DNA from 2 places in the Streptomyces formicae genome. Region 2 is predicted to be linked to the other one. Evidence: riboswitches for the same ligand, from Rfam matches in the RefSeq annotation. Region 2 holds a riboswitch; the other holds the start of a gene.
The links. Region 2 has a riboswitch for S-adenosylmethionine ahead of KY5_RS36955 (hypothetical protein). Riboswitches for the same ligand answer to the same signal wherever they lie in the genome.
Positions count from the first base shown of each region.

Region 1: it holds a riboswitch for S-adenosylmethionine, as region 2 does, so the genes downstream of both, KY5_RS10735 (aminotransferase class V-fold PLP-dependent enzyme) here and KY5_RS36955 (hypothetical protein) in region 2, are expected to answer to the same signal.

Region 1 is NZ_CP022685.1:2,544,790-2,549,392, forward strand. Features, by position in the region: gene KY5_RS10725 (SLC13 family permease) at 1-809, shown strand, start outside; gene KY5_RS10730 (glycerate kinase) at 827-2,026, shown strand; gene KY5_RS10735 (aminotransferase class V-fold PLP-dependent enzyme) at 1,975-3,351, opposite strand; SAM riboswitch class IV at 3,516-3,633, opposite strand; gene trpD (anthranilate phosphoribosyltransferase) at 3,719-4,603, opposite strand, start outside.
Region 2 is NZ_CP022685.1:8,483,669-8,488,271, forward strand. Features, by position in the region: gene KY5_RS36945 (alpha/beta fold hydrolase) at 1-517, shown strand, start outside; gene KY5_RS36950 (radical SAM protein) at 850-2,208, shown strand; SAM riboswitch class IV at 2,230-2,339, shown strand; gene KY5_RS36955 (hypothetical protein) at 2,382-2,747, shown strand; gene KY5_RS36960 (SDR family NAD(P)-dependent oxidoreductase) at 2,846-3,580, shown strand; gene KY5_RS36965 (GNAT family N-acetyltransferase) at 3,618-4,172, shown strand; gene KY5_RS36970 (amino acid permease) at 4,191-4,603, opposite strand, start outside.

The sequences.
Region 1 (4,603 bases), 5.9 Mb from region 2:
GGGAGCGCGTCGGCTTCACCCAGTGGCTGCTGCTCGGTCTGCCCCTGGCCGTGGCTTCATCCCATCTGGCGGCGGAGGCCGTCCTGTTGACGACCACCCGGCGCGCCGACCGCAAGGGCCCGGTCCGCATCACCCTCGACCAGCTCCAGGAACACAGCGAACAGCCGGTCACCGGCCCCTGGGAGCCCGCGGAGACGCGCTGCGCCCTGCTGCTCGCCACGGTCGTCGTGCTCTGGTGCAGCGAACCCCTGCACCAAGTGCCGCCCGCCGTCGTCGCGTTGATCGGCGCGGTCGTCGCCTCGTCGCCCGCGCTCGGCACCGTACGCCTCAAGGACGCGCTGAAGACCGTCCCCTGGTCCCTGCTCCTCTTCATGGCGGCGACGATGGCGATGGGCGTCGCGCTCGCCGACTCGGGCGCGGCCACGTGGCTGGTCGGCGGCCTGCCCCTGGACCTGCCCCCGTGGCTGTTCCTCACCGTGGTCGTCGCGGTCAGCACGGCCGCGCACCTGGTGCTCCAGTCCCGCTCCGCCCGCTCCTCCGTGCTCGTCCCGCTGGTCGTCGCGGCGGCCGTCGGCGCGGGCGTGAACCCGGTCGCGGCGGCGCTCGCCTCCACCGCGGCCGCGGGCTTCTGCCACACGCTGCCCGCCTCCGCCAAGCCGGTCACGCTCTTCGCCGAGGTCCCCGGCGTCCCCACCTACACCCCGCGCGACCTGCTGCGGCTCTCCGCCGTCCTGGCCCCGCTGTCCGCCGCGCTCGTCCTGCTGTGCGCCGTCACGCTCTGGCCGCTGCTCGGCGTCCCCGTCCGTTAGATCCCTGGGAGACCCTCATGCTGACCCGTTTCGCCATCGCCCCCAGCGGCTTCAAGGAATCCCTGTCCGCGGGCGCGGCGGCCGAGGCCATCGCCGCGGGCGTACGCCGTGTCGTCCCGCACGCCGAGACCGACCTGATCCCGCTGGTGGACGGCGGCGAGGGCACGGCACGCGCGCTGGCCGCCGCGGAGGGCGGCCGCCTGGTCGCGCTGCCCGCCACCGGCCCCGTCGGCCAGCCGATCGGCACGCACTTCGCGCTGCTGCCCGACGGCACCGCGGTCGTCGAGATGGCGGCCGTGGCGGGCCTCTCCCTGGTCCCCCGCGATCTGCGCGACCCTGGCGCCACCACGACGTACGGCGTCGGCGAGCTGATCCGCGCCGCCCTGGACGCGGGCGCCCGGCGGATCCTGGTCGGCTGCGGCGACTCGGGCACCTCGGACGGCGGCGCCGGGGCGCTGCAGGCCCTCGGCGCCCGCCTCCTGGACCTGGACGGCTGGGAACTGCCGCACGGCGGAAGGGAGTTGACGCGCCTGAACCGCATCGACACCACCGGCATCGACCCGCGCGTCGCGGCCACCGACATCCAGGTGGCCTGCAACCCCTTCAACGTCCTGTGCGGCGAGCGCGGCGTGGCCCGCGTCTTCGGCCCCCAGAAGGGCGCCACCCCCCGCCAGGTCGAGGAGCTCGCCGCCGGCCTCGACCACTGGGCGTACGTCCTGACGCGCGACCTGCGCGTCAGCGCCGACCTCTCACTGGGCCCCGGCACGGGCGCGTCCGGCGGACTCGGCGCAGGACTCGCGGCCCTCGGCGCCGCCCTGCTCCCCCGCTTCGACGTGCTGCTCGACCAGCTCGACCTGGACGCCAGGCTCGCCCGCGCCGACCTGGTCATCACGGCGGAGGGCGCCCTCGACCACCAGACCCCGCGCGGCAAGATCCCCGCCGAGGTGGCCCGCCGCGCCAAGATGTTCGACCGACCGGTCCTGGTGCTCGCGGGCACGATCGGCCGGGGCGCGCACCACGTGCGGGCCGCCGGTGTCGACGCCTACAGCGCGATCCTGCCCGCCCCCGTCTCCCTGACCGAGGCGCTCGGCAGGGGCGGCGAGTTCCTCACCGACGCGACCGAGCGGGCCCTGCGGATGATCCAGCTCGGCTCGCGCCTGCCGGGTCAGGCGGCGACGCTGGTGTCCGGCACGCAGCGGCCGTCCTCGGTGCGGTAGCTCCACCGCGCGCCGTCGGCCACCAGCTCCTTGACGGCGCGCACGAAGCGCTCGACGTGCTCGTCGGGGGTGCCCGCGCCGAAGCTCACGCGGATGGCGTTGAGCGACTTCTCGCCGGGCGCGGCCTCGGGCGCGCCGCACTCGCCGGGCTCGTCGGGCTCGCTGCCGAGCAGGGTGCGCACCAGCGGGTGGGCGCAGAACAGACCGTCGCGCACGCCGATCCCGTACTCGGCGGAGAGCGCGGCGGCGAAGTGCGAGCTGTTCCAGCCGTCCACGACGAAGGAGATGACGCCCACGCGCGGCGCGTCGTCACCGAAGAGCGAGAGCACGCGCACGGCGGGCACCTCGGCGAGCCCCTCGCGCACCTTCGCGATCAAGTACCGCTCCCTGGCGACCAGTTCGTCGAATCCGGCCTCGGTCAGCGCCTTGCAGGCGGCGGCGATGGAGTAGACGCCGATGACGTTGGGCGACCCCGCCTCGTGCCGCGCGGCGGTGTCGTGCCACTCCACGTCCACGCCGCCGTCGGCGCGCCGCGCCACCTTCCGCGATGCCCCGCCGCCCGCGAGGTACGGCTCGGCGCCGCGCAGCCAGTCGGAGCGCCCCGCGAGCACGCCGGAGCCGAACGGCGCGTACAGCTTGTGGCCGGAGAAGGCGACCCAGTCCACGTCCAACTCGTCGATGGAGACGGGGTGGTGGGGTGCGAGCTGCGCGGCGTCGAGGACGATGCGGGCGCCGTGCGCGTGCGCGGCGGCGGCCAGCTCGCGCACCGGCCACAGCTCGCCGGTGACGTTGGAGGCGCCGGTCACGCAGACCAGGGCCGGGCCGTAGGGGTCACGGTCGGCAAGGGCCCGCTCCAGCGTCTGCACCGCCTCGTCCGGCGTACGCGGCGCGTTGAGGTAGGTCACCCGCGCGTCCCGCCACGGCAGCAGCGAGGCGTGGTGTTCGGTCTCGAAGACGAAGACCTGGCAGTCGGCGGGCAGCGCGGCGGCGAGCAGGTTCAGCGAGTCGGTGGTCGACCGCGTGAAGATCACCTGGTCGTCCTCGCGGCACCCGAGGAACTCGGCGACCGTCGCGCGGGAGTTCTCGAAGAGGTCGGTGGAGAGCTGCGACAGGTACCCGGCCCCGCGGTGCACGCTGCCGTAGTAGGGGGCGTAGGCCGCCACGTCGTCCCACACCCGCTGCAACGCGGGCGCGCTCGCCGCGTAGTCGAGCGCCGCGTACGTCACCTCACCACCGGTGACCAGCGGAACGGTGACGTCCGCGCCGAGCACGGGCAGCGGCTGGGCACAGACGGACGCGTCGACGGCAACGGCGGAAACAGACATGGCGAACTCCCGTGAGAGGCAGGCGAGATCACTGCGCCGGACGTCGGTCGACAGCGCAGGAGAAAGGTGAAAAAGGGTGTGCGGAGGCGGGGCGTGGAAGCCCTGTCACATTCGCTTGCTCACGAGACTGCTCCCTTGAGGACCAGGACCCCAGGGTTGCGAGGGGTCCGCGCTTGCCATACGCCTTGCTGCGTACGACCTGGTCTTCACCCGGGGCACCCCGCCACGGACGGAGGGTTGCCGGACAGCGGGCCGGGGCCGTAGTCGCTGTCACTCATGACCTGTGCAGCATCCTGCCACACGATCTTCGGCGCGCAAGGCGCAGTCCAGGATCCGGACTGCGCCGTGCGTCACACCGGCGGCCCGCTCAGCGGTTGCTGGCCGCCACCCAGCGCTCCAGGGCCCGCTTGGCGGACCCGGTGTCGATCGCCTCGGCGGCCCGCGCCATGCCCGCCCTGATCTGCTCCGCGAACGGCTCGTCGGTCGGCTTCAGAGCCACGAGCGCCGCGGCCGCGTTGAGCAGCACCGCGTCCCGCACGGGTCCCGTCTCGCCGTCCAGGAGCCGCAGCGCGACCTCCGCGTTGTACGAGGCGTCCGCGCCGCGCAGCGCGGAGATCTCCACCAGCTCGATGCCGACGTCCCGCGGGTCGAAGGACTCCTCGCGCACGACACCGTCGCGCACCACCCAGACGCGGGAGGTGCCCGTCGTCGTCAGCTCGTCGAGCCCGTCGTCGCCGCGGAAGACGAGCGAGGAGTGCCCGCGCTCGGCGAAGACGCCCGCCACGATGGGCGCCATCCGGGGATCGGCGACGCCGACCGCCTGGGCCCGCACCCTGGCCGGATTGGTGAGCGGACCGAGCAGGTTGAAGACGGTCCTGATCCCCAACTGGCCGCGCGCCGCGCCCGCGTGCCGCAGCGCCGGGTGGAACTTCACCGCGAAGCAGAAGGTGATCCCCGCCTCCTCCGCGACCTCGACGACCCGGTGCAGCGGCAGCTCCAGGTTGACCCCGAGCTTTTCCAGTACGTCGGAGGAGCCCGAGGCACTGGAGGCGGCGCGGTTGCCGTGCTTGACGACCTTCGCCCCCGCGCCCGCGACGACGATCGCGGACATGGTCGAGATGTTGACGGTCTTGGCCCCGTCCCCGCCGGTCCCGACGATGTCGACGGTCTCCCCCGGCACCTCGATCACGTTGGCGTGCTCGTACATCGTCCGTACGAGCCCGGAGATCTCCTCGACGGTCTCGCCCTTGGC
Region 2 (4,603 bases):
CGCCGCCCAGTACCTTCACGCCCTGGACACCGGGAAGCCGTGGGAGACGGACGAGGGCGACGCCCCGCCCGACGAGAAGCTGCTGCCCGGCGCCGATCTGTCCGTCTGCGCCGATCTGAGCCTGCGCGCCCCGAACGCCGCGGCCTACCTCGCCGACCGGCGGGCGGCCCACGAGGCCGCGCCCCGCTTCGGCTACTCCCCGAACACCGTGTCGTACGCGAACCTCTGCCAGGGCCTCCCCGCCCCCGAAGGCCCGTCGACGGAGCAGGTCCGCACGGACACGCCCCTGCTCCTGATCGGCGCCCGGTACGACAACGCGACGCCGCTGGACTGGGCGCGTTCCGCGCAGCGGCGGCTCGGGGACCGGGCGGCGCTCGTCGAGGTGAAGGGCTGGGGCCACGCCGTGAAGATCTTCAACGGCGGTGCCGAGCGGGACACGGTCCTGCGGTACCTCACGGACCTCGACGTGCCGAAGCCCGGAACCGTCATCGACGGAGCCACCCCACCCGGAGCCTAGGGCCTGTCCGGCGGATCATGGCGCTGTCGCGGGGTCTGGCACGCACTCCCCCAAGCTCTCGGCTCCGCTCGAGCAGGGAGGTACCCCCTCCGGCGTTGTCGTCGGTTGCCAACGCTCCGCGTTGCCGCCCTCCTCCGCCTTGCAGCTGCACGCACCAGACCCCGCTCGCCTGCACCGGACGGTGGACGCCACCCGAGCGCGCCCTGATCCGCCGGACAGACCCTAGCCCCGCGGCGTAGGAGCCCTCCGACCGGAGTCGGATCCGGAGCGGATCGGGCGGGTATTAGCGTGGTCGGGACAGATTGACGACAAGGATCCGAGGTGCCCGGCCCATGCCAAGCCGCAGCGAGAACCGTACCGAGCTCATCGAGTCACTCATGGAGCGGTTCCCGAACGTGCCGCGGGAAGCCGTGATCAAGGAGGACCTGCTGCGCGGCGGGATCGCCTTCGACGAGTCGGCGCTCAGCGACAACGAGGGCGGCGAGGTCAAGCCGAAGTCGTACTTCATCTTCTCCTTCGACCACGGCACCCTGCCCGAACTGGGCGCCGCGGCCCTGCGCCGCCCGCCCGAGGAGATCGTCCTCACCGGCGGCCCCTACGAACTGCGCCGCACCGTCGTCTCGGTCCGCGTGAACCCGGCGTCGCCCTACCGGGTCGCGGCCGACGACGACGGAGTGCTCGGCCTCTACCTGGACGGCGCGCGGATCTCCGACGTCGGCCTGCCGCCGATGCCGGACTACTACCGGCACACCCTGGAGAACGGCAAGTCCGTGATGGAGGTGGCGCCCACCATCCAGTGGGGCTACCTGATCTACCTGACGGTCTTCCGGGTCTGCCAGTACTTCGGCGCCAAGGAGGAGTGCCAGTACTGCGACATCAACCACAACTGGCGCCAGCAGAAGGCGGCGGGCCGCCCCTACACCGGTGTGAAGCCGATGGACGAGGTCCTCGAAGCCCTCGCCATCATCGACAAGTACGACACGAACAAGTCCTCCACCGCGTACACGCTCACCGGTGGCGCCATCACCACGCAGCTCCAGGGCAAGGACGAGGCCGACTTCTACGGCCAGTACGCGAAGGCCATCGAGGAGCGCTTCCCCGGCCGCTGGATCGGCAAGGTCGTCGCCCAGGCCCTGCCCAAGGCGGACGTGCAGCGCTTCCACGACTACGGCGTGCGGATCTACCACCCCAACTACGAGGTGTGGGACCCGTACCTGTTCGAGCGCTACTGCCCCGGCAAGGAGCGCTACGTCGGCCGTGACGAGTGGCACCGCCGCATCCTGGACTCCGCAGACGTCTTCGGGCCGCGCAACGTCATCCCGAACTTCGTGGCGGGCGTGGAGATGGCGGAGCCCTTCGGCTTCAAGACCGTCGGCGAGGCCATCGACTCCACCGTCGAGGGCCTGCAGTACTTCATGTCGCGCGGCATCACGCCCCGCTTCACCACCTGGTGCCCGGAGCCCACGACGCCGCTGGGCAAGGCCAATCCGCAGGGCGCCCCGCTGGAGTACCACGTGCGGCTCCTTGAGGCCTACCGCGCGACGATGGAGGCCAACGGCCTTTCCTCGCCCCCCGGTTACGGCCCCGCCGGACCCGGCAACGCGGTGTTCTCGGTGAGCTCCTTCATGGACAGCCTGCCCGCGGAGAAGGCCGCTCCGGAGGACGCCGTTATCCCGGCGACGCCCCAGTAGAGCCGTGTTACGGTCGGGGCGGGTCACGAGTTCCAGCGTCAAGCCCCGGCTGGCTGGACGGCACCCCGCTCCGTCGCGGGTGCCCCGGGTGACGACCCGCCCCGCGCGAGGCGCGCGGGGAACGGCGGATCACCGGGGCCGGTTCCCGGGGTCCACGACTCCGGAGGCGCTCCATGACGCACCCGCACACCATCTGCGACCACGACACCTGCGAAGCCCGCACGCCGGGACACCAGGTCCACTGGATCCAGGCCCGCGACAGCGCGAAGGACCCGGGGCCGCTCGTCGACGTGCTGCTCTCCTCGCACGACGTACGGGACGACGGCCGCATCGCCCTCCATGTGCTCGGCCCGACCCGGGGCGTGCCCGCCACGCTGTGGACGCACGACCCGGGACGGCTGCGCGGGCTGCTGCGCGAGCACCGGGGCCTCGCCCAGTGGCAGCCCCGCTGGAACCTGCTCCGGCTGCGGCGCGACACCGTCGCCACCACGCTGGTCTGCGTGGCACCCGACGGGGAGCCCGCCGCCCCTGGCCGCTGACGAAGATCACCGCTCCGTAGGATGACGCCGTGCCGGACGAGGGCGATCCCCGCGTCCGGGCGGCGCGACAGTCAGCCACCCAGAGCCGGAGGTCCCCCGTGCAGCACCACCCCGTCACCGTCGTCACCGGCGGCAGCCGAGGCATCGGCGCGGCTGTCAGCGCCCGTCTCGCCCAGGAAGGGCACGACGTCGCCATCGGCTACCGCTCCGACGAGGCCGCCGCGGCGAAGGCGGCCGACGCCGTCCGCGCCGCGGGCCGCTGCTGCGTCACCGTCCAGGTCGACACCGCCGACGAGGCCGCCGTCGACCGTCTCTTCGACACCGCTGCCGCCGAACTCGGCCCCGTCACGGGCCTGGTCAACAACGCGGGAGTGAGCGGGCCCGTCGGGCCGCTCGCCGACGCCGACGCCGAGGGCATGCGCCGCGCGCTCGACGTGAACGTCCTCGGCTATCTGCTCTGCGCCCGGCGCGCGGTGCGGGACCTGAAGGCGAACGGCGGCGGCGCGATCGTGAACGTCTCGTCCGCCGCCGCCACGCTCGGCGCCCCCGGCGAGTACGTGCACTACGCGGCGGCCAAGGGCGCCGTCGACACCCTGACCGTCGGCCTTGCCAAGGAGGTCGCGGGGGACGGCATCCGCGTCAACGCCGTTGCCCCGGGCGTCATCTGGACCGAGTTCCACGCGGACCCCGAGCGCCCCGCGAAGCTCGCCGACGGCATTCCGATGGGGCGCTCGGGCCGGCCGGAGGAGATCGCGGCGGCCGTCTCCTGGCTGCTCTCCGCCGATGCCTCCTACGCGACGGGCACGGTCCTGCGGGTCGCGGGCGGCCGCTGACCCCGCCCCACCGAGGGGGGCCTCGTACGCTGGGCGCATGATCAGTGGAGAGGTCTCCCTCACGTCAGACGTCCTCATACGGCCGGTCACGCTCGACGACGCGGAGGCGCTCGCCCGCGCCTACCGGCGCAACCGCGCCCACCTCGAACCCTGGGACCCGGACAGGCCCGCCGCCTTCTTCACCACGCAGGGGCAGAGCGACCGGCTCCGGGTGCAGTTGGAGGAGGGCCGCGCGGGCCGGTCCGCGCACTGGGTGCTGGTCGGCGGCGGTGAGGTCCTCGGGCACGCCGCCCTGTCGAACATCGTGCTCGGCCCGGTCCGCAGCGGGAACCTCGGCTACTGGATCGACGCCGAGCACCAGGGAAGGGGCCTCGCCTCCGGCGCGGCGAACGTCGTCTGCGAGGCCGCCGACGGCCAACTGGGCCTGCACCGCGTCGAGGCGGGCACGCTCCTGCACAACACCGCGTCGCAGCGCGTGCTCACCAAGTGCGGCTTCGAGGAGTACGGCGTCGCGCCGGGCTTCCTGTACATCCAGGGCGCCTGGCGCGACCACCGGCTCTTCCAGAAGATCCTCAACGACCGCCCCGCGTGAGGCGGTTCGCGCGGAGTCTCAGACGATGCCCTCGGCGACCTCGGCCTGCTCGCGGTCCGAGCCGTACGCCTGCGGAGTGCTGTACGAGCGGCGCGCCACGAACCACCACACGGTGGCCAGAATCAGCACCACGGCGAGCGCGATCGACGCGTAGTTCATCGACTGGACGGTGACGGGCGAGGCCTGCGGCAGGCAGAACAGGACCGTCACGAACGCCACCCAGATCACCGCGATCCAGCCGATCGGCTTGCTCCAGCGGCCCAGGTTCCACGGGCCCTGCTGGAAGCGGTCGCCCGCGCGCAGGCGCAGGAAGATCGGGATGGCGTAGGCGGGCGTGATGCCGATGACGTTGATGGCGGTCACGGCCGTGTACGCGGTCGCCGAGTACAGGGACGGCAGGGCGATCACCGCGGCCAGGCCCACCGAGAGCC